Regions from separate parts of the Brevibacillus sp. 1238 genome, predicted to be linked through region 3. Evidence: riboswitches for the same ligand, from Rfam matches in the RefSeq annotation. Region 3 holds a riboswitch; each other region holds the start of a gene.
The links. A riboswitch is a leader RNA that binds a small molecule or an ion and turns the genes downstream of it on or off. The one in region 3 is predicted to bind cobalamin.
Positions count from the first base shown of each region.

Region 1: another riboswitch for cobalamin. It lies ahead of nrdI (class Ib ribonucleoside-diphosphate reductase assembly flavoprotein NrdI); the one in region 3 lies ahead of M2298_RS22435 (ABC transporter substrate-binding protein).
Region 2: another riboswitch for cobalamin. It lies ahead of M2298_RS12775 (energy-coupling factor ABC transporter permease); the one in region 3 lies ahead of M2298_RS22435 (ABC transporter substrate-binding protein).
Region 4: another riboswitch for cobalamin. It lies ahead of metE (5-methyltetrahydropteroyltriglutamate--homocysteine S-methyltransferase); the one in region 3 lies ahead of M2298_RS22435 (ABC transporter substrate-binding protein).

Region 1 covers NZ_JARXWC010000002.1:679,359-686,959, forward strand. The annotation lists gene M2298_RS07155 (glycerophosphodiester phosphodiesterase family protein) at 1-521, opposite strand, end outside; gene M2298_RS07160 (hypothetical protein) at 692-937, shown strand; gene M2298_RS07165 (DUF952 domain-containing protein) at 968-1,318, shown strand; gene M2298_RS07170 (hypothetical protein) at 1,332-1,553, opposite strand; gene tlp (small acid-soluble spore protein Tlp) at 1,673-1,888, shown strand; gene mnmA (tRNA 2-thiouridine(34) synthase MnmA) at 2,037-3,149, shown strand; gene M2298_RS07185 (hypothetical protein) at 3,169-3,501, shown strand; gene M2298_RS07190 (ACT domain-containing protein) at 3,536-4,048, shown strand; gene M2298_RS07195 (alpha/beta hydrolase) at 4,162-4,983, opposite strand; cobalamin riboswitch at 5,157-5,354, shown strand; gene nrdI (class Ib ribonucleoside-diphosphate reductase assembly flavoprotein NrdI) at 5,509-5,868, shown strand; gene nrdE (class 1b ribonucleoside-diphosphate reductase subunit alpha) at 5,855-7,601, shown strand, end outside.
Region 2 covers NZ_JARXWC010000004.1:374,257-381,857, reverse strand. The annotation lists gene M2298_RS12785 (GerAB/ArcD/ProY family transporter) at 1-1,097, opposite strand, end outside; gene M2298_RS12790 (spore germination protein) at 1-7, opposite strand, end outside; gene M2298_RS12780 (quinone-dependent dihydroorotate dehydrogenase) at 1,245-2,336, shown strand; cobalamin riboswitch at 2,488-2,683, shown strand; gene M2298_RS12775 (energy-coupling factor ABC transporter permease) at 2,832-3,596, shown strand; gene M2298_RS12770 (energy-coupling factor ABC transporter substrate-binding protein) at 3,593-3,877, shown strand; gene cbiQ (cobalt ECF transporter T component CbiQ) at 3,874-4,665, shown strand; gene M2298_RS12760 (energy-coupling factor ABC transporter ATP-binding protein) at 4,670-5,524, shown strand; gene M2298_RS12755 (hypothetical protein) at 5,640-5,804, shown strand; gene M2298_RS12750 (hypothetical protein) at 5,857-5,994, opposite strand; gene M2298_RS12745 (hypothetical protein) at 6,178-6,672, shown strand; gene M2298_RS12740 (hypothetical protein) at 6,691-6,867, shown strand; gene M2298_RS12735 (hypothetical protein) at 7,293-7,493, opposite strand.
Region 3 covers NZ_JARXWC010000012.1:93,058-100,658, forward strand. The annotation lists gene M2298_RS22420 (NAD(P)H-dependent oxidoreductase) at 1-481, opposite strand, end outside; gene M2298_RS22425 (alpha/beta fold hydrolase) at 521-1,315, opposite strand; gene M2298_RS22430 (winged helix-turn-helix transcriptional regulator) at 1,425-1,793, shown strand; cobalamin riboswitch at 1,948-2,145, shown strand; gene M2298_RS22435 (ABC transporter substrate-binding protein) at 2,296-3,462, shown strand; gene M2298_RS22440 (FecCD family ABC transporter permease) at 3,491-4,546, shown strand; gene M2298_RS22445 (ABC transporter ATP-binding protein) at 4,566-5,333, shown strand; gene M2298_RS22450 (class I SAM-dependent methyltransferase) at 5,348-6,199, shown strand; gene M2298_RS22455 (suppressor of fused domain protein) at 6,360-7,448, opposite strand; gene M2298_RS22460 (DUF4272 domain-containing protein) at 7,597-7,601, shown strand, end outside.
Region 4 covers NZ_JARXWC010000002.1:688,150-695,750, forward strand. The annotation lists gene nrdF (class 1b ribonucleoside-diphosphate reductase subunit beta) at 1-151, shown strand, start outside; gene brnQ (branched-chain amino acid transport system II carrier protein) at 580-1,932, shown strand; cobalamin riboswitch at 2,091-2,291, shown strand; gene metE (5-methyltetrahydropteroyltriglutamate--homocysteine S-methyltransferase) at 2,432-4,717, shown strand; gene M2298_RS07225 (acyl-CoA thioesterase) at 4,749-5,225, shown strand; gene M2298_RS07230 (hypothetical protein) at 5,358-6,341, shown strand; gene M2298_RS07235 (4Fe-4S single cluster domain-containing protein) at 6,352-6,921, shown strand; gene M2298_RS07240 (AAA family ATPase) at 6,935-7,601, shown strand, end outside.

The DNA.
Region 1 (7,601 bases), on a different contig from region 3:
GTCGGAAATTCTGTCAGAACCTCGTCGAGAGAAGGCATCAGTCCGACACCTTTGCCGCGAAAAGGATACGTGCGCCCGCCGTCTGCCGTGTAGTTGTAGCCCACGTCCAGCTTTTTCAGCTCGGACATGGTGAAGTCTCTCGTCACCCCTTCGCCATTGGTGCGACATCCGAGCGTCCAGTCGTGAAAGACGGCGAATTGAGAATCTTTCGTCCAGTGGACATCGAGTTCAACGGCATCGGCTCCGGCTGCGAAAGCCGCGCGCATGGAAGGAAGCGTATTTTCCAGGTAAGGATGTTCTGGCGGGTAAATTCGCTCGGCTGTGCACGTTTCGTTTGTGATTCCTTCCATATGAAAGGTTTGCGCCACTCCGCGGTGAGCCAGCAAAAAAGGAGAGCCGTCAGGCGGACTCGCCAAAAAAGAGCTGTTGACGACCCACATATAGAGAAGGAGCGTCAGGAATGCCCAAAAGAAGATGCGGCGCAACCGCTTCTTTTTCGGTGCCGATTTGATGTTTTCCATAGATGGAGCGGCCTCCGGTGCTGTATGACCTGTTTTTCTACCGCTATTTTACCAAAGCAGGCGCCAGGAGGAAAACATGTCTCTGTGCGCAAGAGGGACTTGGCACGGGGAAAAAAGACTGGCAGAATAGAGCGTACGTATGGATTGACTTACCGAGCAGGGGGAGTTCGATGAAAATAGCGCTGCACCAGATCGCCTATCAAATCGGGATGCACCCAAACGAGATGGCCAAGCTGGTTTACGAGGGAGAAATTACGGGTGAAGTGCCTAACCGCAATCCGCAAGCGAAGGATGCGTGGGTGGATTTGCATTCATTGAAAAACTTCATTGAATGGAAGTTCGATCAAGGGGCATTTGACCAGATGTTTTTCGATAAAGCCATGCGGCATGTCAACAAAGCGATGGGAAACAAATAAAGCGCAAGCGAAAAAGGAGACATACTTTCGATGCAGGAATCGATCATTTATTGCATGGTGCCAAAAGCTTACTGGGAACAGTGGAAAGAGAAGGAGCATTACCTGCCCCGCGACTACGAGCAGGAAGGTTTTATTCATGCCACAAAAGGCGACGAGCTGTTGGGGAAGGTAGCGGACCGGGTATACGGCGCATTTGAAGGGGAGTTGTTCGTCCTCGTAGTCGACGAGAGCAAATCCGCTTCTCCGATCAAATACGAGCAGGCGAGCGACGGACTGCTTTATCCGCATATTTACGGTCCGCTCAATCACGATGCCATTGCCGATATTCGCCGGATGGAAAAAGTGGACGGGCATTGGCGCATCGGCGAATCTATTCGCTAGTCGTTTATCCGGTTTATCCGTTCCAGTTGAACTGATTCAGCAAATCGCGTACTTCCTCGCGCTTGGATGCAGGCAGCTTGTCGAGTCTGCGCAGCAATAGCGCGATCCTTTTGCGCTGCTCGATCTCGGGGAACGGCTCGGCATGTCTGCTCACCCATTGGCGCTTGAGCCGCACCGGGTCTGTCTCCGCGATGATTTTTAACAGCTTTCGTTCCAGAAAATCAAGGGAAGCCATCGGTCAAACTCCTCTTCGTCCAAAATCAGATGCTACCAGTTTATCATACATACTTCTGGCGTGAACGGAGAACAATGGTACAGGTAGTGAATCTAGTTGGAACCAGAGGAGGAATTGTGATGGCAAAACCGGATGATCGCTCTGACAACGCTGCCAAGCTGCAAGAAATGGCGCGAAATACAGAGGAAAATATCAACGAGGCGAATGACTATCTGGCTGCGCACGCAGGGGAGATTTCCGCCAAGGAACGTGCGGACATCGAGGCGAAGAACGAGCGTCGTGCAGAAAGTGCAGAAGGCTTCCGTTCGGAAATCGAGGATGAGACGTCCCAGTGAGCTGAAAATCATCTCGCATCGACACCTGCCACAAGAGTTGCGGCAGGTGTTTTTGGCATGGAGCGGGGAAAAGTGCAACAAAACATGAATTGTTTTGCGAAACATGGTAATCTGTAGAAGAACAAATTGAATCAAGAGGAGAAAGACTATGAAACGACCAGAAGACACACGCGTCGTTGTCGGCATGTCCGGCGGAGTCGACTCCTCCGTGACGGCTTACCTGCTCAAGCAACAGGGATATGACGTCATCGGCATCTTCATGAAAAACTGGGATGATACCGATGAATTCGGCCACTGCACGGCGGAAGAAGACTTCCAGGATGTCCGGCGCGTCTGTGAACAGATCGGCATTCCATATTACACCGTCAATTTTGAAAAAGAATACATGGATAAAGTATTCCAGTATTTTTTGGATGAATATAAACGCGGGCGCACTCCGAACCCGGACGTCATGTGCAACCGCGAAATCAAGTTTGGCGAACTGCTGGCAAAAGTGATGGACCTGGGAGCCGATTACATCGCGACAGGCCACTATGCGCAGGTGAAATTCATCGACGGGGAGTACAAGCTGATCCGAGGCGCGGACAACAACAAGGACCAGACGTATTTCCTCAACGTGCTCGGCCAGGAGCAGTTGTCCAAAACGATGTTTCCCATCGGACATTTGCCAAAGCCCGAGGTGCGCAAAATTGCCGAGGAAGCAGGGCTTTACACCGCAAAGAAAAAGGACAGCACAGGGATTTGCTTCATTGGCGAACGCAACTTCCGCGAGTTTTTGCAAAACTACTTGCCAGCGAAGCCCGGCAATATCGAGACTGTCGAGGGAACCGTGATCGGGCAGCACGATGGACTGATGTACTACACGCTCGGTCAGCGCCAAGGGCTTGGAATCGGCGGCGGACACGGCACGAGCGGTCAACCGTGGTTTGTCGTGGACAAGGATCTGGAACGCAACGCACTGATTGTCGGGGAAGGCTCCGATCATCCCCGCCTGTACTCAAGCAGTCTTTTGGCGACAGACGTGAGCTGGGTTAGCGCCAACAAGCCAACCGGATCGTTTGTCTGCACCGCGAAGTTCCGTTATCGTCAGCCGGATCAGCAAGTGACGGTACACGTGCAGGAAGGCAACACCGTAGAGGTCGTTTTCGCTCAACCGCAAAAAGCCGTTACTCCTGGACAGGCCGTCGTCTTCTACGATGGCGAAGTTTGTCTCGGCGGAGGAACGATCGACAAGGTGCGTTCGATAGATAAAGAGAATTAATATACGGGGGAAGCGCTTGGTGGATGCAACGAAAAAATCCAAAGTGATTATCGTTTCGTTTTTGGCGGGAGCACTCCTCTTGGGGTTTCTCGCTTACATGGGAATGTCGGCTACGAGCAGTGAGCACATGGCGACGATCCAGGCTGTCATCAAGGAAAAAGGCGGCGTGATTGAACCGGGCGGCGTGACCGCTGTTCCTGCCGATGAAAGCCCTTTTGCCAAAAGCGGAAAAGGCAATACGATTTACCGCATTGTGTACAAAAAGGACGGGGAAAGCCTGACAGCCTGGTACCGTTCCGAAAACCATTCCTCCATCATCAAAGAGCCGGAAGAGTGGATTCTTCCGAAATGAAGAATAACCTTGACTGGGAGAGTGAGGGCATTACATGACCCAATACGCTGGACTTCGTGAGTTGGCCCAATTGATTAGCAGACTGGAGCCGCAGCTTGCAGGGGCAACCTTGAGCATTTTGGCCCATGAAAACAAAGAGCAGATCGCGTCCTTGCTTCTGGAAGGGCTGGGCAGCGGCGTTTCCGTGCAAAACAGCTCAGGTGAATACGCCAACCATTTGGCGAATTTGCGCGTGGGCGCGAACAAATATACGTTCGCCCAGGACTGGCGCGAGGTGTACATCAGTGAGATCAATTACTGCGCCTGTCGGATTCCGCCGGGCGGTCACGGTCTTTTGGTGCACCATACCGACTATCCCGGGGTCATTTACGACGTATCCCGCAAACTGGCTGACCACGAAATCAATATTTCCAAGCTGAACGTGTCGCGCGAGCAAAAAGGGAAGAACGCCCTGCTTGTTTGCGTCACGGATGAAGAGATTACGCCAACAGTTGTAGCGGCGATTGAAGAGCTGCCGCAGATCAACAAGGTGTTGTCCCTCCAGTAAGCCGAAAAAGAGCAGAAATGCGTGCATGACCGCTCATATGTTTCGTATGGGCGGTTTTTTGCGTGCGTGGAGCGGTTGTTGGCCGGTTTTGGGAAAAGAAAAAGCTGCCCTGGTTAGCGGGCAGCGGTTTTGGAAGCGAAGCGGATCGCGTGGCTGATCAGGACGTGCAAGACAGAGGTGTGATTTTCGTCCGGGAATTGACGGAACGTGGCTTGTATCTGACCTGTGCCGAGAGCGGACAGCCTTTTTGCCATGGCCTCAGCTTTGACGTTGACGTGGAAGCGCCCGTCGTTCTCCAGTTCCCCGATCGTCAGGAGCGCTCTGACTTTCAGCTCGTCTGTAAGCCGTTCAGGCAAGCGCCGCTCTTCTTCGAGCAGGACGCTTTCGTTCCAGTGAATGGACGGGCTGCCGGCGATATAGCATTGGTACTCGTGCGGCCGCGTCAACAGGGCGTGCAGCACCAGCAAGCCGCCGAGAGAATGACCGAAGATCGTCTGGCGGGTACGATCGATAGGAAAATCTTTTTCGATAGCAGGCTTCACCGTTTTCTCGATAAACGAAAGAAACCTTTCGGCGCCGCCCATTTCCGGCCATTCTCCGCCGCGCGGATGAGCGGGCAGCTCGTCTTGCGGAACGACATGCGTGAAGTCGTAGTAGCGGGACGGATGGAAAGGCGCTTCCGTCGGATAGCCGATGCCGACGACGATGGCTGGTTGCACGCCTGTTTTTTCAGGAGCGCGGCATTGCAGGCGAATGGCTTCGGTCATCGTGCCGAAAACCGAGTTGGCGTCCAGCAAATAGATGACAGGAAAGCCTGTTGGCGGCGGGGCTGTGTCTGGCGTGCTCACAAATAGGTGGAACGTACGATCGTTGTATGTTATTTTTCTCGTTTGGGAACGGGGAATCGCTACTGCCTCGTAAGTCGTACTGTCCATCATGGGTCACTCTCCATTCGTCCGTAGGCGTTAACTTTTATGTACACGAAACTTATTATATGGACGAAAACCAGAGATTGGCAATAGAGAAATGAGAGAGATTATCACTACGAAAATTGAACATGCCAAGCTTGACTCCTACGATATATTGAGGTAAAGTAAGTTTTACCAACTACATATTGATGCGGACAGGTGTTTACCACGCTATATTTGGTAGACTTAATAGGGAAGTCGGTGAGATTCCGACGCGGTCCCGCCACTGTGATGAGAGAGTTCCATTTGCTTGTGATCGCCACTGATTGAGCCAATCGGGAAGGCCAAATGGAGCAATGACCCCAAGCCAGGAGACCTGCCTGACTGCAAGCACTGTGTAACCTACGGAAGATAGGGAAGTGTTCGAGCGCTCCATTCGTTTGTCATGCTGAATGGATACGATGGGAATCATCATGCGCATTCGACATTTTGGCGTCGAATGCGCTTTTACTTTGGCTAAAAAGTATACAATTGCAGTAAAGGATGAGGGACATGATAATCGCTTTTGATTCAAAAACAGGAAACGTGAGACGATTCGTAAACAAAATCGATCTGCCGCGCGTGGAAATCGATCCGGAGATGGTGCTAGACGAGCCGTTCATCCTGGTGACGTACACGACAGGCTTCGGGCAGGTGCCAGAGAAGGTGGACCGTTTCCTGAAGCGAAATCATGTCTATTTGCGCGGAGTGTCTGCCAGCGGCAATCGCAACTGGGGCACCAGCTTTGCCAAAAGCGCAGATACAATCGCGATCCAGTATGGCGTTCCGGTGATTTCCAAGTTTGAATTGTCCGGTACCGGCCGTGACGTGGAACAATTTACGAGTGGGGTGGCAGCAATTGCGGCACATTGAATTGAACAACCAACTAATGCAGCGTGGAAACGACGGGTTTTACCAATTGGAAAAAGACAGAGAGGCAGTCGCCGTCTTCATGGAGGAAGTGCAGGCGAAGACCATGACCTTCAACAGTGTCAAAGAGCGGATGGACTATTTGATCCAGCATGATTTTTATGAAAATGTGTATGAGGACTACACCGTTGAACAGGTCGACGAAGTTTTCCGACTGGCGCATGACACTGGTTTTCAATTCGCGTCGTACATGGCCATCTCCAAGTTTTACAAAGACTACGCTCTGAAAACGGACGACAAGTCCACGTATTTGGAACAGTACCCGGATCGGGTAGCGATTGTTGCTCTCTCGCTCGGCCGCGGAGACTTCGAGCTTGCGAAGCGCCTGACTGTTTCCATGATGGAACAGCGTCTCCAGCCGGCTACACCGACATTCCTCAATGCAGGGAAAAGCCGCCGCGGGGAAATGGTCTCCTGCTTCTTGCTGGAAATGGACGACTCCCTGAACTCGATCAACTACGTGCTCGGAACTTGCATGCAGCTCTCGAAAATCGGCGGCGGCGTAGCGGTCAATCTGTCCAAGCTTCGCGGGCGGGGAGAGCCGATCAAAGGCGTCGAGGGCGCAGCCAAAGGCGTCATGCCTGTACTCAAGCTTTTGGAAGATGCGTTTTCCTACGCCGATCAGATGGGACAGCGCAAAGGCTCCGGGGCAGCTTATTACAACATTTTTGGCTGGGACATCAACGAGTTTCTCGATTGCAAAAAGATCAACGCTGACGAAAAATCGCGGATCAAGACATTGTCGATCGGCCTGATTGTGCCGAATGTGTTTTACAAGCTGGCAGAGGAGAACAAGCCTCTGACCGTGTTCGCTCCTTACTCGGTCTACAAGGAATACGGCGTTCATCTGGATGATCTGGATCTCGATCAGATGTACGACGAGCTGGTCGCAAACGAGCGCATCAAGAAAAAGATCGTCATGAGCGCCCGCGAGATGCTTACCAAGATCGCGATGATCCAGATGGAATCGGGCTATCCGTACATCATGAACAAGACGAATGCGAACAAAAACCACGCGCTCAAAGATATTGGAGCGGTCAAAATGTCCAACCTGTGCACGGAAATTTTCCAGTTGCAGGAGACTACCACGATCACGAATTACGGCGAGGAAGACATTATCCGCCGCGACATCAGTTGCAATCTGGCTTCCCTGAACATCGTCAACGTGATGGAGCACAAAAAAATCCGTGAATCCGTGCGCGAAGGCATCGAAGCGATTACGTCCGTCAGCGATGTAACCCGTGTGGAAAATGCGCCGGGCGTGCAAAAAGCGAACCGCGAGCTGCATTCTGTCGGATTGGGTGCGATGAACCTCAACGGCTACCTCGCGAAAAACAAAATCGCGTATGAGAGTGAAGAAGCAAAAGATTTTGCCCGCACGTTCTTCATGATGATGAACTTTTACTCGCTGGAGATGAGCGCCGAGATTGCCAAGGCAAAAGGGGAAACCTTCATGGGCTTTGAGCAGTCGGAGTACGCCAAGGGCACTTATTTTGACAAATATCTCGCAACCGATTACCGTCCGCGTACGGAAAAAGGCAAGCAGCTGTTCGAGGGCGTGCACATTCCGACGCCAGAGGACTGGGCTTCTCTCAAGCAAAAAGTGCAGGAGAACGGGCTGTATCACGCCTATCGTCTGGCGATTGCTCCGACACAGAGCATTTCCTACATTCAGA
Region 2 (7,601 bases), on a different contig from region 3:
GGGTCATGGCTCACATCCTCCAATCTGGTTGGTTTTCGCAGCGACAGCAGGAACAAGATGAGTGTGACGACTACCATAACCAGCAAGTAAAAAGGATAGTAAATCTTCGAGAGAAACGTCACGAATTGCATGTCGCTGTAAGGAAGACTGGTCAGGGCGATCATGCTGGCGCCAAGGACGAACATGACGTATTTTCTTTGCTTTTTCGTGCGCAGGACGAGCAGCTCCCCGAGCAGCAGCAAGCAAAGCGTAATGCGGATAAACGACCCGGACAGCCACTGGAAAATCGAGAAAAACTCCATGTTCTCGATGTCTTTGCCGATCGTCAAAAGCCGCCATTGCTCAAAGGCGGGAAACCGCTGGCGCGTCGATTCCACAGGCCCGAACTCGGCGATGGCTCCTGTAAGCGGACTGAGGGTCAGTACCAGGACGATCGCGATCATGATGATATAGTGGACGGCGCGAAGCGGTTTGCGAATGTGGTGTTGCAGCAAAAGCAACAGGAACAGCTCGGTAAATCCTCCTCCTACAAACACCATGGCGTGCAGGGTGGGCATAAGCCCGTTCTGGAACAGCGGCAAAAGCTGGGTATAATCTTTTTTGGGAATGTTGCCAAACGCGACGAACATGCCCAATAACGAAACGGCAGGCAGCAGGATGCCGGAAGTAATGCCGACAGAGGCTATGCCGCCGTAAGAGGCGAACACGCACAAAATGATCAGGGCAAGCGCTGTCACCCATTCCGGTGTCTGCGGCAAATAGTTGACGGTAGTCCATGTTTGCGTATCGATTAAATTGACGAGGGCCATCAAGTACAGGCAAAGGATGATCGGGGCGAGGAGCAGATGCCGGACGGTTTTTCCAGATCGCAAAAGAAGCCACTGGGACAGCGACATCTGCTTGATCCGTCTATTGATGAAAAACAGGGCGTATGCCCAAACGGCAAAGGGGATGGCGCCAATAATGACGCTCAGCCAGGCATCGCGCCCAGCTTTGCTGAGCAGCAGAGGAATAAGGGTAACATGGTTGGTTATTCCGATTGAGAGCATCATGACCATGATCGCTTGGCCAATCCCGATTTTTCCGTCTGCTTTCATGAAACATACGTCCCCTTTTAAATCGCTGGTTTTGTTATAGTTTGTCTGCTCGACTGGAAATATGTATCGCGTATAAAGGTTAGCCCACGAGAAACAAAGTGTGGTATTCTACAATGAGGTAAAAATGGAGTAAGGAGTGCAGCCGGGATGTATAAGCTCATAAGAAAATATCTGTTCCAGATGGATACGGAAGAGATTCATGAAAAAACGGTTGGTGCCTTGAAGCTGATGGAAGATTCTGCTCCGGGAAAAAGCTTGCTCAGAATGATGTTCCAGTTGAAGGACGAGCGTCTGGCGACAAAGCTGTGGGGAATGACTTTTCCCAATCCGGTAGGACTCGCCGCCGGTTTTGACAAAAATGCCGAAGTGTATCATGCGCTCGGTGCGCTCGGGTTCGGCTTTGTGGAAATCGGGACTTTGACGCCGCAGGGACAGCCTGGCAATCCGAGGCCCCGCTTGTTCCGTTTGCCTGAACACGAAGCAGTGATCAACCGAATGGGCTTCAACAACCACGGTGCGTATTTGGCTTCGCAGCATCTGGTAGATTACGCTTATTCCGATGTTCCGATCGGGATCAATATTGGCAAAAACAAAGTCACTCCTAATGAGGAAGCGGCTTCTGACTATATCAAGTGTCTGGACATGCTCTATGCGTACGGCCATTATTTCGTCATTAACATCAGCTCGCCGAACACGCCGAATTTGCGCGACTTGCAGGAGACAGAAAGCATGCGCCAGCTGGTGCGGGCGATACGCGAGAAAGCGGCTGAGCTGGAAGCGCGCGGCATTCAGAAAAAACCGATTTTGCTCAAAGTAGCTCCAGACATGTCTGACGAGCATATGCGCGATGTCGTGCAAGGGGCTGTGGCGGAAGGCATTTCCGGGATTATTGCCACCAATACGACACTGTCGCGGGAAGCTGTTCAAGGGCATCGGTACGCCGAGGAAGCGGGCGGTTTGAGCGGAAAGCCGCTGACAGAGCGATCGACAGCGTGGGTGAAAGAGATTTATCAGGAAGTCGGAGGCAAAGTGCCGATTATCGGTGTCGGAGGCATTTTTACCGGAGAAGACGCCTATCAGAAAATACGCGCGGGCGCCAGCCTGGTCCAGGTTTATACTGGCATGATTTATCAAGGGCCTGGCATTTCGAAGCAGATCAACAAGCAATTGCTCAAGCTGATGCAGCGGGACGGTTTTTCCCACATCAGCGAAGCGGTTGGCGTGGACGCGAAAGCGTAGAATCAAAAACGTAGAACCAAAAACAAGGCTCGTGCAGTCAATGACATTCGCCAAAAGGTCATCGGTTGCAGGAGCCTTTTGATAATAAGCTTTACGCTGGATTGGGCGATTGAGTATAATAATGTAGGACAAGCAAGAACTGTCAAACAATTGGATATTGTCGGCAATAGGTGCCTTTGTGTGCATGAGCACGAAGGGTAACAGGGAATCGGGTGAAAGTCCCGAGCGGTCCCGCCACTGTAATCAGGGAGTTCTCTTTGATGAAGTTCCACTCATATTCATATGGGGAAGGACAAAGAGCGCATCGATCTGAAAGCCAGGAGACCTACCTACTTGCCACACCCTGGAGACCTTCGCGGAAAGGAGCGGTGAATACGGAGCAATTGGACAGAAGTTCATGTCTATTGTTTTGTGCGCATACCTCGTCTGCTATCGGATGGGGCTTTTTTGATTGGAAAAAACGGTAAAAAGAACAGCAAAGGAGGAGAAGTTGCCTTGAATCGATCACGCTTTGTCTCGACCTGTTTATTGATTGCGGGCTTTGTTCTTTATTTTCTCGTAAATGAACCGCAAACTTCTTACGCGATGCACATTATGGAAGGGTATTTGCCGCTGTCGTGGGCGTTGTTCTGGTGGGTAGTATTTATTCCGTTCTTCATTCTTGGCATTCGTTCGTTAAACAAAATCGTCAAAGAACACCCGCAAATGAAGTTGCTTATTGGCGTATCAGGTGCCTTTGCTTTCGTGCTGTCTGCTTTGAAAATTCCTTCGGTGACGGGAAGCAGCTCCCATCCTACCGGAACAGGACTTGGGGCGATCATGTTCGGCCCGTGGGTGATGTCTGTGCTGGGCAGTCTGGTGCTGTTGTTCCAAGCCTTGCTGTTGGCGCATGGCGGATTGACCACGCTTGGCGCCAACGCCGTTTCGATGGCGGTTGTCGGGCCGATGGTGGCTTACGGGGTGTACCGCCTGATTGTCCGTGCCAACGGAGGACAACGTTTGGCTGTCTTCGCTGCGGCAGCTCTTGCTGACCTGGCGACTTATGTAGTGACATCTGTTCAGTTGGCGCTGGCTTTTCCGGCTGAGTCTGGCGGGGTATTGGCTTCTTTCGCCAAGTTCGCTGGCATTTTTGCCATCACACAAATTCCGTTGGCGATCAGCGAGGGGCTTCTGACCGTGCTCGTCTGGAACTGGCTTCAATCTTACAATGCAAAAGAGCTGGCGGAGCTGCGCTTGCTGAAACGGGAGGAATCGCTGTGAAAAAAGGAATGAACTGGCTGCTGCTCCTGGGTGTCGTCGTGCTTGCGATCGTGCCGTTGCTTTTGGTGCAGGACTCGGAGTTCGGCGGAGCGGACGGAGCGGCAGAGGAAGCGATCAAGGAGATTGCCCCTGCGTACGAGCCGTGGTTCCAGCCGCTGCTTGAACCGCCAGGAGGCGAGACAGAGAGCTTGCTGTTTGCCGTGCAAGCGGCATTGGGAGCGGGCATTGTCGGCTATGCGATGGGCTTGTACAAAGGTCGGCTGGATAAAAACAAAAAATGAACTGGCAGCAGCTTGACTCTCTTTCGTATCAAAACCGTCTGAGATTTTTGCCGCCGGAACACAAGCTTCTGTTTGCGAGCGCGTTGATTTTGCTCGTTTTGACAGGACATGAGTGGTTGCAAATGGCGATTTGCATTTGGATGGGAGTATGGGTGATCGGATATGCCCGTATTCCCGTCCGTTTCTATTTCGGATTTCTTCTTTTGTCTCTCTCGTTCTTTGTTTTGGGTTTGCCTGCACTTCTGTTGGAAGCGACAAGGGCGGAGACAGCTCCTGTGACTCAGATGGCAGTGGCGTGGCATGTCGGCCCTTATTTGATTTACGTTCCAGCGAGCGCCATCAGCAAGGTGTGGGTGCTGTTTTGGCGAACGATGGCCAGCCTTGCCTGCTTTTCCTTTATTTTGTTTACGGTGCCGTTTGCCGAGATTTTGCAGGTGTTGCGCAAGCTGCGGCTTCCGGTCATCGTTACGGATTTGCTGATGATTATGTACCGCTTTATTTTCGTGTTGCTCGGCGTCTCCCATCAGTTGTGGATTGCTCAGCGCTCGCGTGGCGGGCACCGGGGATTTCGCGCGACGATGCGCGACATCGGCGGTCTGGCTGCCCAGCTGTTCGTCAGGGCGATGCGCAAATACGATGCGTTGTACAAAGGGATGGCAGCCAGAGGCTTCGGGGAAAGCTTGCAAGTGCTTTCTTTGCACAGTCATTCCCGCTCCAGACGATATGAATGGGAGTCGATAGCAGGCTGTGTTCTGCTGATTTTGCTGGAGTGGTGGACAGGGGGATAATGCTTTGACATCATGGCTGTTGGAATTTGCTGACGTGCACTACGCCTATCCGGGTGGCCGCGGCCCTGTGCTGCGCGGACTGTCCCTGGGCATTCCAGAAGGGAAAAAATGCGCGCTGCTCGGACGAAACGGTTGCGGCAAATCTACTTTGTTTTTGCACGGGAACGGGATCATCCAGCCGCAGCAAGGGCAAGTGAGCTGGAAAGGGACGCCGCTCAGCTACAAACGCGCTGCCTTGCAGGAGATGACGCAAAAAGTCGGTCTTGTCTTCCAGGACCCGGAGCACCAACTGATCGCCAGTACCGTAGCGGAGGATGTATCCTACGGGCTGTGCAACCGGAACCTGCCGGCGGACGTGATTCGCCAAAAGGTACAGGCGATTCTTCAGGCGTTCGGGATGACCGAGCTTGCTGACGTGCCGATTCATCACCTGAGCCTGGGGCAAAAGCGTCGACTGGCTTTGGCCGGGGTCATGGTGCTGGAACCGGAGCTGTTGCTTTTGGATGAGCCTACGGCGTATCTCGACCGCTATCAGACGCGAAATCTTTTGCGCGAGCTTGATGCGATTCACCAAAACGGGACGACGGTGCTAATGGCGACGCATGACATGGATATCGCGTTTGAGTGGGCGGAATGGATTTGCGTGATGGATGCGGGCAAACTCGTATTTGCCGGGGAGCCGCAAGAGGCATTGGCACAAAGGGAGCTGCTGGAAAGCCTGCATCTCGGCATGCCGCTCATCGCTGACGTGTGGGAAGCTTTGCCGCAGGAATGGCGACAAGAAGCTGGAGAGCGCGTCCCTTGTTCGCTGGAGGAATTGAAAAAGCGTCTGCTGACTGGACAGGTTGCTGTCCGTTAGCGACGGAGAAGCGGTCGCGCTGGCGGCCGTTTTTTGTTGTGCGCGATTTCTTGACGCATGGCAAGAACAATCCAAGGGTATTCTATCCGTAAAATTCCTTTTGGAGGTATCCCTGATGGAGCACGATTCGTTGATGAGTTCTTCGCTTGCTGGCGAGGAGCAACAAGAGTTTCCCGAGAAGGTCAAAGATCAGCTCATGTTCAACGTGTTGGAAAAGGAAATGACGACCGAAGAAAAGGAAAAGAAAGCGAAAGACGAATATTTGACAGGAAAATCGTAGTCATTACCGAAAGGTCCTTCTCGGCTAACAAGAACGAGAGGGGCTTTTTTGCTCAGTTGTTGTTCCCTTTGTCTTCTTTTTCTTGCCGTTCTTTCAAAATGGACAAGAAGGCCAAGAAATCGCCCAGCAGAACCACAACGGCCGCCATCAACGCCAGGTCTTCCGCAGAAAAACCACTGTTCTGCTTCATGGTCCAGCCTCACTTCCATAGGTTATCTGTCCCTTGTATCATATGCGGAGCCGTTCGGACGGAAATGGGTATACGCACAACTTTGCCATCTTGAGAAATGTCGGCCGGATTTTGTAGGGAAATGTCTGTTTTTAGCGAATAAAAGAGAATGGACCTACTTAAAACGGGAGAAGTGGTGAGATTGTGATTTCAGCTTTGAATAAGACGCTCTGTGTTCAGCAGCTTGTGGAGAAATTGAGAGAAAAAGAGCTTGTCCACGTTTCCGGCTTTGACTTGAAGGAAACGAACAAAGCTTTGTATGAATATGTGCATCAGTTGAGCAGCTCCATCGCGATCATTCCAACCACGATTGATTCTGTGATTACAGGTGTCATCCGCTTCAAGGAGGGCTATTTCATCACGCTCGGCATGCTGATCTGGAAGGACGCAACCCAGAAAGGCCCGTTCAAGGAAGGGACTTTTCTGTTTTACAAGCGCGACGACAGCGATTCGCTGGACGAGTGTATCCATATCACCAACTCCATTGAAAACCACAACCTGATGGAAAGCTTGTTTTTCGCGTGCTGTGAGAGCAAGGGCGACGATCTGGTGCTGAAATATTCGCATATCGAGCATGCCATCCAATATGGAGAGACGTATCGGGAACTGAAGGAGCAGTGGAAAAAGGGATTTGCTTGATCATGGAGGTTAATGGGAATGTTGGACTTTGGTGCTGTCGCTTTTGACTGGGTATCTTTTTTCTTGGATTTGATTTTGATTGGGATGCCAGTAGGAATTGTTACTTATTTTGCCGTTTGGTCTAGTTTTCGCAAGAAGCTGGCTGAGCTGGAGAAACGGGTCGGAAGCTTGGAAAAAGCAGGGAAGAGTAACTGAGCAAAAGGCGAATGCGAGGAGCGAGCGTCAAAAAGTTTCTCTTGGATCAGGCGGAAGGACTTCCGCTGCGTTGTGTATTTTCCATTATTTATATATAAACGCCAGTTTTTGCGCAACCGATAAACATAATGTCATCTAGTATAAGTTCGCAATTGGGGATAGGCGTTCGACTAATCGTGCAGAATAGTCGGCGCCATTTTTTTTTGCCGCGATAAGCTGGGTGGTCCGTTGGCAGATGAGGGCTGCGTTACTTCTTTCGTCCTCGCCTGTATGGGGGCGCGGTGTGAAAAGCAGCAGACAATCCTTTCTTCGTTGTTTGAGAGGCGAGGCGTCAGGATAAGGCATCCTATGCCCGAAAAATGGCGGATGTGTGTGGACGAATAGGGACTGCTGCCCTGATAAAAGAGCAGCAGTCGGATGCTAGTCTAGATGTGAGGGGACACGCCATCTGCACCGAAGAAACGCCTCAGGATGATGCGGTTGTGGGTCGAAGTCCGTTCGAAAACAAATGCGACCTGATTGCCGCGGGGCACGAGATAATAGTGGGTGAATCCTAGTCGCGTAAGCCCGTGGCTGAATTGCAACGCATCCTGAAGGTTGACGATGAAGTACAGATGCTGGGTCATGAAAATCACCTCCTTCCGCACTTAAAGGTAGCAGAAGCAGGTGGGTTTTTTGTCTAAATTTTCCATATGGAAGTGCTTGTGAATGTCGCGCTCGGAAATGGAAAAATG
Region 3 (7,601 bases):
TGCCGATCATGGCGGCTGAGGTCATCATGTTGCCAAGGGCGATGTACGTTTGTCTGGCTGCCCATTCGAACATGACGCGCTCGTCTGCAAACAGCTCAAAATCTTGCTTCAAAAATTTGTCGTACATGGCGCTTTTCGCGGTGATGACGTTTTCCGGCAAAAGCTGTACGTTTTTCATCTGGTTCATTACGTAGTCGGAATCAGCCGCCATCTCTTGCTTGGTACGCGCCAGGATGATGACAAAATGACTCGCTGTAGCCAGTTGCTTTTGCGCTCCCCAGGAAACGACAGACAGCTTGTCGCGCAGAGCGCGGTTTTGCACGACGAGAAAGTTCCAAGGCTCAAAACCGAATGAGCTGGGAGAAAGGCGAGCCGTTTCCATAATGAAAGCGAAGTCTTCTTGTGCAATCGTTTTGTCTGCGGCAAATTCTTTAGTGGCGTGTCTGGTTTCGTATGCTTGCAAAATCTGTTCTTTTTGGATCATGTTATCCTCCAGATAAGGTAAGTTATTTTGGGGAAGTCATCGGGTAGAACGGACAAAGGACAGGACGGTTTCGATCAGCTCTGCCTCCTGCTCCCACAGTACCAGGTGCCCTGAAGCGATCTCGTGGTAGCGCGCGTCAGGCAGGAGAGCGGCCATTTCCCTTGTCTGCTCCACAGGCACCATGCGATCGTAAGTCAAGCCGATGGCCAGTGCTGGGGCAGTGACTTTGCCAAGCAAAGGCCGCAGGTTGATGCGAGTGTCAAGTTCGGCCTGTTTGCCAGTACCTTCGGCAAGTGTCGCAGCCAAATTGGCGGTAAACTCATGCAACTGCTCCAACGTTTGAAACGAGCTGTAAAACGCCGGGCTGAGGCCAGTGTGGATGGCGAATTGGGCGAACAGCTCCCGATCCTGGCGGAACAGCTTTTGCCACAGATCGAACTGATAGGCGACAGCGAGATCGCTTTCTACCCAGCCCGCGATCGCTGTCACCGATTGGACTCGCTCCGGGTATTTGGCGGCGATGGCCGTTGCTACGACAGCGCCGAGCGAGTAGCCTACGACATGAAAGTGCGTAAAGCCTTCCTGCATAACTGCCTGCACATTTTGCTCGACCAGATCGTCCAGCTCCAGCCGCTCGCGGTCGTCTTGCGTTTTGCCCGAGCCGCTGTAATTGGGGGTGATGACGGTAAAGTCAGGTGCCAGCGCCTTGCCGAGATTGCCCCACGTGCCTTCGTAACTGCCTCCTGTACCGTGGATCACCAGCACGGCAGGTCCGCTTCCTTCTACTGCATATGCGACGTTTATGGGACCAACCTGAACGAATTTTTCCATGAGGGCCTCCTTGAAATCGTGTTTTACAAAAGTGATCTTACCGAATACACTGTAAAAAAGTAAGTACGCACTTTTTCGTTGAATACTTACCAAAAGGGAAGTGAGAACCATGGGGAACCAACAGGTGATTTATCAAATAAACGGCAAACAGTTTCAGTGTCCGATCGAGCTGTCTGTTTCCATTCTTGCAGGAAGATGGAAAACGACGATTATTTGCCAACTGATGAACGGGAAAAAGCGGTACGGTGAGCTGAAGAAAAACATCATGGGCGTGAATCACAAAATGCTCGCGGAACAGCTGCGGGAGCTGGAAGAGGCGGGGATTGTGCTGCGGCATGTGTACCCGGTCGTTCCGCCAAAGGTGGAGTACGAGCTGACAGAGCGGGGAGAAGCACTGCGTCCCGTGATTGAATACTTGATCAAATGGGGAGAGCAGTTTGGCACGCCTGTGGCGGATGAAGTGGAGCCGACTGCCTAAAACTGCTGAAAGCACCGGGCCATAATCGCATACGACAACCATACGACCACCTGAGAACGGCGGATTTTTTTCGGGCGAAGGCAAAAGAGGGAAGGAAGCGGCCGATTTGTTTTTACGGTCCCCCCTCCCTATGAAAATAATGGTATAATCAGCCAAGAATAGCATGCAGCTAGGTGCCTTTGCGAGAGCAAGGGGTAACAGGGAATCGGGTGAAAATCCCGAGCGGTCCCGCCACTGTAATTGGTGAGTTCTCTTTCCAACATGTCACTCGGTATGGAGCATAACCATCGGGGAAGACGAAAGAGCGCGATGAGCCAAAAGCCAGGAGACCTACCTAGTTTGTCACACCCGTAATCCTTCGCGGAAAAGGTGAGGTGTAGGAAGAAGCTGCGACAGCTTGTGTCTATTTATTCATGATGTCGACTGATTACTTCTACACGTTTGCCTCGTCCGGCGGGACGGGGCTTTTCTATTGATCACAAAAAGATAGGGAGTGGAAACGATGCTGCAAAAGAACCGGAAAAGCTGGATCGGCAAAGCATGGCTGTTTGGCCTGCTCACGATTTTTTTGGTCGTGACTGGCTGCTCTGCTGCTTCACCGTCATCGTCAACGCCTGCGGAACAGAAAACTGAACAGGCGGTGCCGCAGGAAAAGCAGGAGCTTGCTTTTCAAGATTCCGCAGGGACTGCGATCACGGTAAAGCTGCCAGTAGAGCGGGTGGTCGTGCTCAATCGCAACACGGCAGAAGCGATCAAGCTGCTGGGAGCCGAGCAGTACGTGCTGGCTACAGGCGACACGACGGTCAAAAATAACCCGTACCTCGGATTTGACAGCAAGCCGGATGTGGGGGAAACGAAGCAGATCAATCTGGAGCAAATCATCAGCTTGAAGCCGCAAATCGTCTTCGCCTATACGAATCGCCCCGACAAGACGCTGGAGGAAAAGCTGGAGCCAGCCGGAATCAAAGTCGTGCGAATGAACAACTATTTGCCGGAACAGATGGATGAGGAGCTGAAGCTGCTCGGCAAAATTTTTGATAAATCGGACAAGGCAGACGAATTTCTCGCCTGGAAGCATTCGATTGAAAAGCTGTTAGCGGACCGGGTGGCGGGCATCAAGGAGGAAGACAAAAAACAGGTGCTTGCCTTGTCAGCCGGATTTCTCAATACGAACGGGGGCTACCGGATTTTCCCCAGCCAGTCGTTAGACGGGAAGCCAGGAGTAGGGGAAGGCTACGCGACGATTCTGGCTGGCGGGAAAGACGCTGCCGACTTGCAATGGAATCCGGCGGAGGCGTCGACTACGATCATGGTCGACGAGGAATATGTGCTCAAGCGCAACCCGGAGGTCATTACCCTGCACGGCACCTGGCTGGGTGGCTACAATGTGAAGGATACGAAGCCGTTTGAAGAAGCGCTGCGCCATATTATGAGCACGACATCTGTTTCGCGGCTCAAGGCGGGGCAAAGCAAAGACATTTACTTTTTCTACACCAACTTTGTCGGATCGGACAAGCGGTATATCGGCAATCTCCAACTAGCCAAATATTTGTACCCGGATAAATTCCAGGATATCGATCCCGAGCAGTATGCCAAAGAGTATTTTGAAAAATGGTTAGGCGTGCCATACCAAGGCATTTGGCACTATTCGTTCAAAGATGTTCAATGACAGCCAAGGACAACCGCTGAGCAAGCCAGTGCAGCGACCGATCCAGGCCATCTATCACGGGAGCGTGAAAAGCAAGCTGCTCATTTTGACAAGCCTTTTCCTCCTGCTGGTGCTGCTGACGCTTTACGCAGTCAGTCAAGGGGCTGTAGAAGTTGCGTTGCCTGAGCTTTTGGCTATTTTGTCCGGACGCGCTTCCGATGAGATGACCGCCTACATCGTATACGAGATTCGGCTGCCGCGCATGGTCATGTCGATCATTACAGGAGTTTCGCTGGCATGTGCCGGTGCGATTATGCAGGCGATTTTGCGCAATCCGCTGGCAGACCCTTTTACGCTCGGCGTATCGAGCGGAGCGGCTTTTGGAGCAGCATTGGCGATCGTGGCCGGGACGAGTGTGTTTGGCATCAACCTCGTTTCGAGTGGACAGTGGATGATCGCTCTTAATGCCTTTGTGTTTGGCTGTCTCGCTGTGGGCGCGGTCTACGGCATCGCCAAGCTCAAAAACAGCTCGACGACCGTACTGCTTTTGGCGGGGGTGGCCATTGGGCAACTGTTTTCGGCGGGCGTTTCCGGTTTGAAGTTTTTTTCCAACAACGAAGCGTTGAAAGACTTGGTTGTCTGGCTCATGGGAGGATTTTGGGGAGCGAAATGGCAAGTGCTGCACATTTTGCTGCCGCTCGTGATCATCTCGCTTGTCCTTTTGCTGAAATACGCCTGGGACCTGAACTCGCTATGCGCTGGCGAAGATGTAGCGCGAACGCTCGGCGTCAATGTCAAACAAGTCCGCTGGGTGTGCCTTTTGCTCGTTACCTTGATGGCCTCCGTCACGATTGCCTTCACCGGGATTATCGGGTTCATCGGGCTGGTGGCACCGCATATCAGCAGAATCATCATCGGGACGGATTATCGATTTTTACTGCCGTGCTCTTGCCTGATGGGCGCTTTGCTGCTGCTCTTGTCAGATACGGCAGCCCGCATGGTATTATCTCCGATCGAGATTCCGGTAGGCATCATCACCGCGTTGTTTGGCGCCCCGTTTTTCGTCTATTTGCTGTTGAAAAAGCGCAAGGACTACTGGGCATAAGGAGGACGGTCGGGTGTACATGCAGGTCAAGGATTTATCGATCAAGTACGGAACGAAGATGATTCTGAAGCAAATTCAGATGAACTTGCAAAAAGGCGAGGTCGCAAGCATCATCGGGCCAAACGGTGCCGGGAAAACAACCTTGCTCAAAAGCATGGCGTCGATTATCCCGGTGGAACGAGCGCGGATCTGGATCAAAGACAGAGACATTCGCTCCTATTCGGCTAACGAGTTGGCGAAAACGCTGGGGTACGTGCCGCAGCATACGGCTTTCGGCTATCCGTTAACGGTGTTGGAGACAGTGCTTCTGGGCAGGAAACCGTACATGCAGTGGAACGTGACCGCTCACGATCTGGAAGTAGCGGGAGCAATCATGGAGCGGCTGCAACTTGCGGAAATGGCGCAGCGTTATATGGACGAGCTGAGCGGAGGCGAGCGGCAAAAGGTACTGATTGCGCGAGCGCTTGCCCAAGAGCCGGAAATACTGCTGCTGGATGAGCCGACGTCCGCTCTCGATATTCGCCATCAACTGGAGGTGCTGGAGCTGGTTCGGCAGCTTGCCCTCCAGCAGCAAGTGCTGGTCGTGTTGATCATGCACGATCTGGAGCTGGCGGCCAGATATTCAGATCGCGTGTTTTTGCTGCAGCAAGGGCAAATTTATGCTTCCGGGCGGCCGGAGGAAGTGTTTACCTCTGCGAATATGGAGCAGGTGTACGGAGTAAAAGTCGAGATCGGGCAGGGCAGCAGCGGTCTGAAGTTGACGGCCACGCTGCCAGAGTCGCGATAAGCAAGGGGGAGAACATGTACTACGGAGTAAGGCTAGGGATGAAGTCCAGGGAAGCCTGGATGGAAGGGATGAAAAATTGGGAAGGCAAGCTGCCCGAGCGCATGACTGACGACCAACTGGAAGAAAGCTTTTGGGATCAATTTTTGCAGCGCAAAACGGCGGAAGCGGAGCCGGATGACTATGTGCGGGAGATTGGCAGGGAGCTGCTTTCCTTTATTCAGGAAGACGATGAAGTGCTGGAGATTGGGCCGGGATGGGGAAATTACACGTTTGCGGCGGCGAGCAAAGCGCGGTCGCTCACTTGCGTAGACAGTTCGGCGAGTGTGCTGGGCTATCTGGAGCAGGGGGCGCGTGCGAAAGGGCTATCCAACATGAGCTTTGTCCATGCCAAGTGGGAAGAGTACGAGCCGCCCGTCCATGATGTCGTGTTTGGTGTGAACTGCTATTATCGGATGCAGGCGATTGATCAGGCGATGGTCAATATGAACAATTCGGCCAGGCGGTTGGCGGTGATCGGGATGACTAGCGGGCCGGAAAAGCCGCACTACTGGGATATTCATCAGCAGCTCGGGTACAAAATCAAGTTTTCGCGCAGAGACTATATTCATCTGACCAATTTGCTGTATGAGCTGGGCATTGACGTGAACTGCAACATTCTTCCTTTGCAAAAAACGTACGTGTACGAGTCGGAGGAGCAGTTTGTCAGCCAAAATTTGAGCGCGATTATGGAGCCGTCCTATGATCGGGAGAAAGCGGAGGCGATTTTGCGCCAATATTTGGTCTGGGTAGATGGCAAGCCTGCGTATGTGCATCAGTTTAAAGCGGCGTTGTTGTATTGGAAGCCGGAGAGAAGGATTAGTTTGTAAAGATGGTGTTGATCGTAGCTGTAGCGGAGGGAGGAAACAGGAGAAACACACAAGCAAAACAAGCACGAAAAAGCTTCGCGCACAAAATGCAGCGAAGCTTTTTATCATGCTAGGCAACTCTTTTCGGCATGGCGAATCCGAACTTTTTCTACGCATTCACTCAACGCATCCACTTTTCCATCCCATTGAAAATCCATTCCGCTTCCGTCCCAACAGCCAGACGGATCAATGCTTCCGACCCGTTTTCCTCCGCGAAGCGTTGTTCGGCACTCGTGATGGGAATCATCCAGAGCAGGTTGACCGGATCGCCGTAAACCGTCGGGAAGGCCAGCGCCGGGGCGCTTTGGGGCTTGGCGAGCAGCATGGATGTGAAGCGGCCGTCTACCTCGCTGATCTCCTGACAAGGGATGGTGTGCCCTTGGGCGAGAAAAGTCATGTACGACCAGGGCAGCGTTGTTTGCCCGCTGATGTAGGCCAAAAGTTGCTTTTCATTTTCGGCCAGCCATTTGGTTTCGCAGGCAAAAGCCAGCTCGAAGCGGCGCAGTTGTTCCGGTGATTCGGTATATAGCTCGACCTTTGGCTGCGGCACGATGGAGACGCCCAAGGTGACGGCGTAGGTGATTTCGCCCTTTTCCACCGTGACCAATGCTTTCGGCGGCCAGTGACCGCCGTCGATGCCGTAATAGTTTTTGACCGGGCCAAGCGTTGCCGTGATCGCGTCGAGATACTGATGCTGCAAGTCTGGCCAAGGATTTTCGTCCCAGCTCGCCCAAAATTGCCGGGCAGCTTCGATTCGCGCAAACAAAGCGTTTGTGTCTGGTGTGCCCAGCGGAAAGCAGAAAGGAGATTCTGCGATACAGTCTCGCGCATAAGCCGGATAGCTGGAGCCGTCTGCCTGCTGCCCCGCCCAGCCGGGAATGACGCACAGCACCTCGTCTTGATAAAGCAAAGCTGCGGCGTCTCCTTCTGTCAGCCAGACAATTGACAGCTCATCTGGGTCGAGCTTTTCCGCGCCTTGCGGATGGGCGCAGCAGTCGCGCGGCAGCATGGGAGCGTTTCCGTCTTCCATGGCGGAAAAATCGAGTGTCTCGGGAGCTGGCCCGTAATTGCGCACCCAGCAGGAGCGAATACTCGCGTGTTCCTGGCCGGGGTAGTCCCACAAATAAAAATAAACGCCAGATTCATCTTCTTCGACAAAGGCTTGAATGTCGCAAAGTGGAGAAAATTCCTCCAACAAAATGTTTTTCATCGGATCACCTTCCAAACGGAATATGGTAGATTCTTCATCAAAATAGGTAGATGTAAACTTGCACGGAACAGGGGTAGAATACCATAATTGACTATTGGTGGCAAAATTTCGTCTAGACAAAAGATAGAAACGAAAGCGGGGAGCAACGATGAA
Region 4 (7,601 bases), on a different contig from region 3:
GTTCTTCCCGGAGGAAGAAGTCAATCCGATCGTTTTGAACGGGATTCGGACGCATACGAAGCAGCATGATTTCTTCTCGAAAAAAGGAAATGGCTATGTCCGCACGCTCAACGTCGAGCCGCTGACAGATGATGATTTCCGCTTTGAGTAAAAAGTTAAACGTATGTTTAAAAAGACTGCCGCTCATTGGCAGTCTTTTTTCGATTCTGATCCAAAAATGCGCCAGTAGAATATACGTGAGGTTTGCTCGATAAATAATATTTTAATAGATGGGAAGGAAATGAATCGCCTATTTTCAATATCTTTTCATTTATATTTATGTTATAAATAAATGACGTAACGAGCTGTTTTACTTCTGGTTGTCCAGATAGAATCGTGATCAGCGCGGAAGTGGCAAGCGAGAAGCGATCTGGTCATCGATTACCGATTTGGTCGACTGATTTATCTGACAATTATTCCCGCTCGATCTGATCCCGGTTGTTGGGGCATGAGCGGGCGGAGTGATTGTGTGAATTTTTTCACTAATCAGAGGGTTGCTGAAAAGCACCTTTGCTTTGGAATTACAGGAGGGTTTGTGTCATGCATCAAAAAGGTTCTTCTTCGTTCATCCTCATCATCGGCTTTATGCTGTTCGCTCTGTTCTTCGGAGCGGGGAATCTGATTTTTCCACCAATGCTGGGGCAAATGGCTGGAACGAACGTATGGACGGCCAATGCGGGCTTCCTGGTGACGGGAGTCGGGCTGCCGCTGCTGGCGATTATCGCTCTGGTTTATTCGGGAATGGATGATTTGCGTTCGTTGGCGAGTCGTGTGCATCCGGTATTTGGTCTTGTGTTTACGATTTTGCTCTACTTGGCAATCGGGCCGTTTTTCGCCATTCCGCGATCCGGGAACGTCTCGTTTGAGATCGGAATCAAGCCATTTTTGTCCGAGCAAGCTGGTCCGGTTCCACTGATCGTCTTCACCGTCTTGTTCTTTACACTCGCTTGCCTGTTATCTCTCAATCCTGGAAAAATTATCAATGTAGTCGGAAAAGTCTTGACACCGATCAAGCTGACTTTTATCGGCGTGATTGTGTTGACGGCGATTTTGTTCCCGATTGGCGCGCTGCAAGCACCTGTGACGGACTATCAGTCCAAAGCGTTTTACAAAGGCTTTCAGGACGGCTATTTAACCTTGGACGCTTTGGGGGCATTTGTGTTTGGAATCATCATCGTGAATGCGATCAAGCAAAGAGGCATCACGGCGAAAAAGCAAATTTTGCTCACGTGCGCAAAAGCAACGATGATCGCGGGCGCACTTCTGGCGTTCTTTTACACGGTGCTTGCCTATATGGGCGCTTCCAGTGTGGAGAAGCTTGGTCATCTGGAAAACGGGGCGCAAATTTTGGCCAAGGTGTCCAATTACTACTTCGGCTCTTACGGCGCCGTTTTGCTTGGCCTCATGATTACGATCGCATGCCTGACCACCAGTGTCGGCCTCATTACAGCTTGCTCTTCGTTTTTCCATTCGCTGTTTCCGGCGATCTCGTATAAAAAGTTTGCCGTCATTCTGGCTGTGTTCAGTACACTCGTCGCCAATATCGGCTTGACGGCGCTGATCAAAGTGTCGGTTCCGATCTTGATGACCATGTACCCGATTGCGATTTCCCTCGTCTTTTTAACGTTTATGCACAAAGGATTTGGCGGAAGACCAGAGGTGTATCAGGGAAGCTTGCTCGCTACTTTTCTGATCAGCCTGTTTGACGGACTGAACGCGGCAGGTGCCCAGCTTCCCGTCATCAACGACTTCTTTACTCGCTACTTGCCGATGTATACGATCGGGCTTGGCTGGATGCTGCCCGCTGTTGCAGGCGCTGTGATCGGCTACACTATTTACATGATTCGCAAACCTTCTCTGCGGGCACAGGAGCTGCGATTGACCAAGCAATAAACCGGAAAGCTGGCAGAGTAGAGGCAATCAGGCTGAACTTTGAAATAATTTTGGTGAGTGGAAATAGTTTAGCATGACAAAAACTGGTTTACGTGTTACTGTAAGGAGAAAGGTGCTCTTTTGCTAGATGCGAGAGCACATGCACTCATACCGACAATTTCATATGAGTGGGAACAGGTTCTTTGGCCGCGAAAATCGGCGCAAGGATGAAAAGGGAAGTCGGTGAGAATCCGACACGGTCCCGCCACTGTATGAGGGGAGTTTGCACAGCGATAAGCCACTGGTCGAGACGGACTGGGAAGGCGTTGTGCAGATCGTGATCCTCAAGTCAGGAGACCTGCCTGTTTCGACAACACTGCTTAACCTACGGGAGATAGGGAGGTGTTAGGATGCTGTGATCTCAGTGCTTATTTGGCATTTCTAACGTTCTTTTTGACCGTTGGAAGTGCCTTTTTTGATTGGCTTTACAAATACCTTCAATGGATGGGAGAGAAAGCTCATGAAAAGCAGCAACCTGGGATATCCGCGAATCGGCAAAGACCGGGAGTGGAAAAAAGCATTGGAGTCCTTTTGGGCAGGCAAATTGGAAGAGTCAGCGTTCCTTGCGCAAATGGAGCAAATCCGCCAGCAGCATCTGATCAAGCAAAAAGACAAAGGCATCGAGTGGATTCCCGTCAACGACTTTACTTACTACGATCACATGCTGGACATGGCTGTCATGTTCGGACTCGTTCCGAAGCGTTTTGCCTATGATGGCGGCCCGGTACCGCTCGATACGTACTTCGCCATGGCGCGCGGCAACAAAGAAGCTGTCGCAAGCGAAATGACCAAGTGGTTCAATACGAACTATCACTACATCGTTCCTGAGTTTGGCGAACGCCCGCCAGTGCTGGCAGAGAACAGGCCGCTGAAAGCGTACCTGGAGGCCAGGGATCAGCTGGGCATCGTCGGGAAGCCGGTGATTGTCGGGCCGTACACGTTTGTCAAGCTGGCGAAAGGATATGCGAAAGACGAGTTCGAACGCGTTGTCGATCAGATCGTGCCGCTTTACGTGGACGTGCTTCGTGAACTCGAACTGCATGGCGTGGAATGGGTGCAAATCGATGAGCCGGCTTTCGTCCAAGATATTTCCGAGCAGGACAGAGCGCTCATTCGCCGGGTGTACGAACAGTTCAGTCAGGCGCTGCCACACCTCAAGCTGATGGTTCAGACGTATTTCGAAGCGGTGGATTGGTACGAGGAGCTGATCGCGCTGCCAGTGGAAGGCTTGGGCCTGGACTTTGTCCACGGAGGAAAAGCGAATTTGGCCAACCTGACGGCACATGGTTTCCCGCAGGAAAAAGTGCTCGGCGCAGGAATCATCGATGGCCGCAACATTTGGCGCTCGGCCCTGGAGGAAAAGTGGGAGCTGGTCAAGACGATCAGCAATGTGGTCGACCCGGACCGGATTTGGCTACAGCCATCGAGCAGCCTTTTGCATGTTCCCGTCACTGTTGAAGCAGAAACCGATTTGCCTGGGGAAGTTCAAGCGGCATTAGCCTTTGCGGACGAAAAATTGGGAGAAGTGCAGCTTTTAGTCCAAGGATTCCGATTTGGAAAGTATGTTATCTCGAAGGAAATTGCCCAGAACGAAAAGGACTTGCTCCGCCTGGCCGAGTCTCCGGCGAGAAACCGGGAGAAAGTACAGCAGGCTCGAAAAGCGCTGGAGACGACAGAAGCCAAACGCGACGTGCCGTTCCACGAGCGCCGCGATATCCAGCAAGCCGCCTGGAAGCTGCCGCTTTTGCCTACAACGACGATCGGCAGTTTCCCGCAGACGGCAGAGGTTCGTCAGGCCAGACAGCAGTACAAAAAAGGGAACTGGACAGTCGAGCAGTACGATGCCTTCATCGCGGAGCAAATCAAGCAGTGGATTGCGATTCAGGAAGAGATCGGGCTGGACGTGCTTGTCCACGGCGAGTTTGAACGGACAGACATGGTCGAATATTTCGGGGAAAAGCTCGACGGCTTCGTCTTCACGAAAAATGGCTGGGTTCAGTCGTACGGTTCCCGTTGCGTCAAGCCACCTGTCATCTACGGCGATGTGCAGTTCGTCGCTCCCATGACCGTCAAAGAGAGCGTATACGCCAAGTCGTTGACGGAAAAACCAGTAAAAGGCATGCTGACAGGCCCGGCGACCATTTTGAACTGGTCATTTGTCCGCGATGACGTGTCCCGCCAAGAGGTGTGCGAACAGATCGCCCTGGCGCTGCAAGCAGAAGTGGAGGCGCTGGAAGCGGCGGGAATCCGCATGATTCAGGTGGATGAGCCTGCGCTGCGGGAAGGCTTGCCGCTCAAGCAGGCAGACAGGGCGGCGTATCTGGACTGGGCCGTCAAATCGTTCCGCGTGGCTACCTCGACAGTTGCCGCGAGCACGCAAATTCACACGCATATGTGCTATTGCGAATTTCACGACTTCATCGACGTCATCAGCGAGCTGGATGCCGACGTCATCTCGATCGAGACGTCCCGCAGCCACGGCGAGCTTGTCTCCGTCTTCGAGACTTGCACGTACGATAAAGGAATCGGCCTGGGCGTATACGACATCCACAGCCCGCGCGTTCCAGCTGTCGCGGAGATCGAAGAGATGGTGTCGCGCGGCGTGCAAGTATTGCCGCCAGCCCAATTCTGGATCAACCCGGATTGCGGTCTGAAGACGCGCGGAAGAGCAGAGACAGTGGAAGCTTTGAAAAACATGGTGGCGGCGACGCATGCTGTGCGTGACCGTTTGACACAAAAAGCATAATCGTATGATGGCAACGAGAGGAGCAGCACAGATGGCAACAGAAGCATGCCCGACCGGACAATCCCGAACCTATTTGACTGATCTCGTGTTCCCGCCGGATACGAACCATCACAATACGATTTTTGGCGGAAAAGTCATGGCGTACGTCGACAAAATCGCCTGCATAGCGGCGATGCGTCATTGCCGGAAGCCTGTCGTCACTGCTTCCAGCGATTCCTTTGATTTTCTCGCGCCGATCAAAACGGGCGAAGCGATCAATCTGGAAGCATACGTCACCTGGACACACAACACGTCGATGGAAGTGTTCGTCAAGGTCGAGTCGGAAAATTTGCTGACGGGCGAAAAGAAAATGACAGCGAGGGCGTACTTGACGATGATCGCGCTCGACGACCAAGGAAAGCCAACGTTAGTGCCGGCTGTCATTCCCGAGACGGAAGAAGAGCGCATCCAGCATGAAAAGGCAAAGCACCGCTACGCATTGAGAAAACAGCGCAAAGCGGAACAATAGAATTTTGCAGCAAAACCCTCACTTTGGTGGGGGTTTTTTGCTGGCACCGATTTATTTACTCACCTTCTTGTCTCTACTATAATAGGCATAGGAAAAAAGTAGTAAATAATGGAGTGGAGGTTGGGCACAAACTTGCAAAACCAGAACGAAGCAGTTGCAGAGATTCACAAGAAAATCAGGACACTTTGGATCACCAGCGCCTTTTTCGGATTGATGTCACTGTTCGGCATCATGACGGGCAATTTTCTTCTGCTCCTGTTGGGGTTGGTGTTTGTTGTACCTGGCATTTGGGCGATTGGAAAATTTAAAAGAATGCTGCAAAACCAGCTTGCCGACTATCAGCCCGGAAAAGGGTTCTCGTTTTTTCGCAAGACAGGAGAACAAAAAATCAAAGTGATCACGTACACCCAAATTGGCATGGCTGGCTTGATTTTGTTCAGCCTGATCACAAAGCTTTCTGTCGGGCCTACGCTGTTTATCGGCCTTTCCGCGCTTGTTTACTTGCAGTTCGTAATGAAGCGCCGGATCAAGGTACATACGAAAATTGACGATGCCACCTTGTTTGAGCTGGAGGAAATCGGGATTATTACGCCAAAAGATATCGTGAAGGCGCTGTACAAAGATTTCGAGAGCTGGCGACATGTGCAGCCCAACAACAAAATCTTTTTGGTCAAACAGGACGCGCTCGTCTGCATCGTCATGCAGGAGCGGCACGAAGCCGTGCGGATGGAATGTCGGCTGCGCGATATCCAAAAGCTTGGCATCGTCGGCAGCGGAAAGAATGGCGAAGGCTTGCTTCTGCTGATCGGGACCGTCCATGATAACGCTGTTCGCCTGAAGCTGGACGGAAAAAGCTTTCAGGATTCCCCCGAAGAGTTTGTCTCGCATTTTTTGCAAGCGTTGGATGAAGCTCTTCAGACTGCTTCACCCGGTACACCCGCTCTTATTCGCGATGGGCGGATGATGCCGCGTCCCGAACTTCAGGAACACGCACCTAGTGAAAAGCCAAGGGTGGTCATTCGGGAAATTGAGCTTCCGTCAAGTGCGGCCAGCAACAACGACAGCGGGCAAGTACCGAGAAAGACAGGTGCGACAGGAAGGCAGTTGGACTTGTAGGAGGGAGAGCATGTTGGCGCAGTCATTGCGAGTCCATGAAATATGCAAGCAAAGCAGGGTAAACGGACCTGGCAACCGTGCTGTCGTCTGGGTGCAAGGCTGCTCCATTGGCTGCCGCGGCTGCTTTAATCCGAATACGCACCCGGACAAGCAAGGCGGTCGGCTCTATGAACCAGACTCTTTAGGGCAAGAACTGGGACGGCTGCCAGTTGACGGACTGACCGTTTCCGGAGGAGAACCGCTGGATCAGCCGGAGCAAGTAAGGCGGCTGGTTCAGTCGTTTCGCCAGGTTCACTCGGGCACCGTCCTTTTGTTCACAGGCTATACAGCGGAAGCAATTTTGCGTTGCGAGGAAAAGCGCAAAGCCTTGCTTCTGTTTGACGTGGCGATTGCGGGGCCTTATCAGGCGCAGTCGGAGGAGATTTGGCATGGCAAGAAACTGATTGTGCTGACGAACCGGATCACGCCGGAAGAGTTGATTCCACAACGAAAAGTCGAACTGGTTCAAGGGGAGCGTTCCTTGCATCTGACTGGTTTTCCTACCGCGAATATTCAATCGAGCCTGTACACATGGCTGTAGGAGGAGTACATACATGCTGCAAGATTTTGTCAAGGAAGTGGAGTATCTGATTCGCGCCAGATACAGCATCCTGTACATTTTTACATCGGAAGAGGAGCGGGCGCTCGATGTGTTCCAAGGGATTGGCGCCAGCCTGAACAAGCGGATTGTGACATGGACAGCGACAAAAGGTCTTGTGCTGAACGGGGAAGAGCTTGACCACAAGAGCACAGATTTTCGCATCGCTCTGACGATGGCCGAAGATTTGGCGAAAGAGCCTACGCTGTTTTTATGGTTTGATCTGCACCCGCTGCTGCGCGGATCGCATGTAAACATCAGAACGTTTCGCGAATTTGCGCAAAAGACGCGGACAGGCTTCCCTTCCAATTCGATTATCATCGCTCCTTCCCTGGAAATTCCTGTAGAGTTGCAGCATGAGATCACGATTCTCGACCTGCCTCTGCCTGACCTGGATGAAGTAAAGCAAATCATCCGCAGCTTTACCGATGCGTACGTCGGTCGTCCGGGCATCGTGATCGACCAATCCCCGGAAGTCATAGAAGCGCTGGCCCGGGCCGCCGTAGGTTTGGGGCGCAACGAGATCGAGAACTGTTTGGCGAAGGCGCTGGTAAAAAATCGCGGAATATCCGCAAGCGATGTTTCTACCATTTTGGAAGAGAAGAAGCAGATTGTGCGAAAAT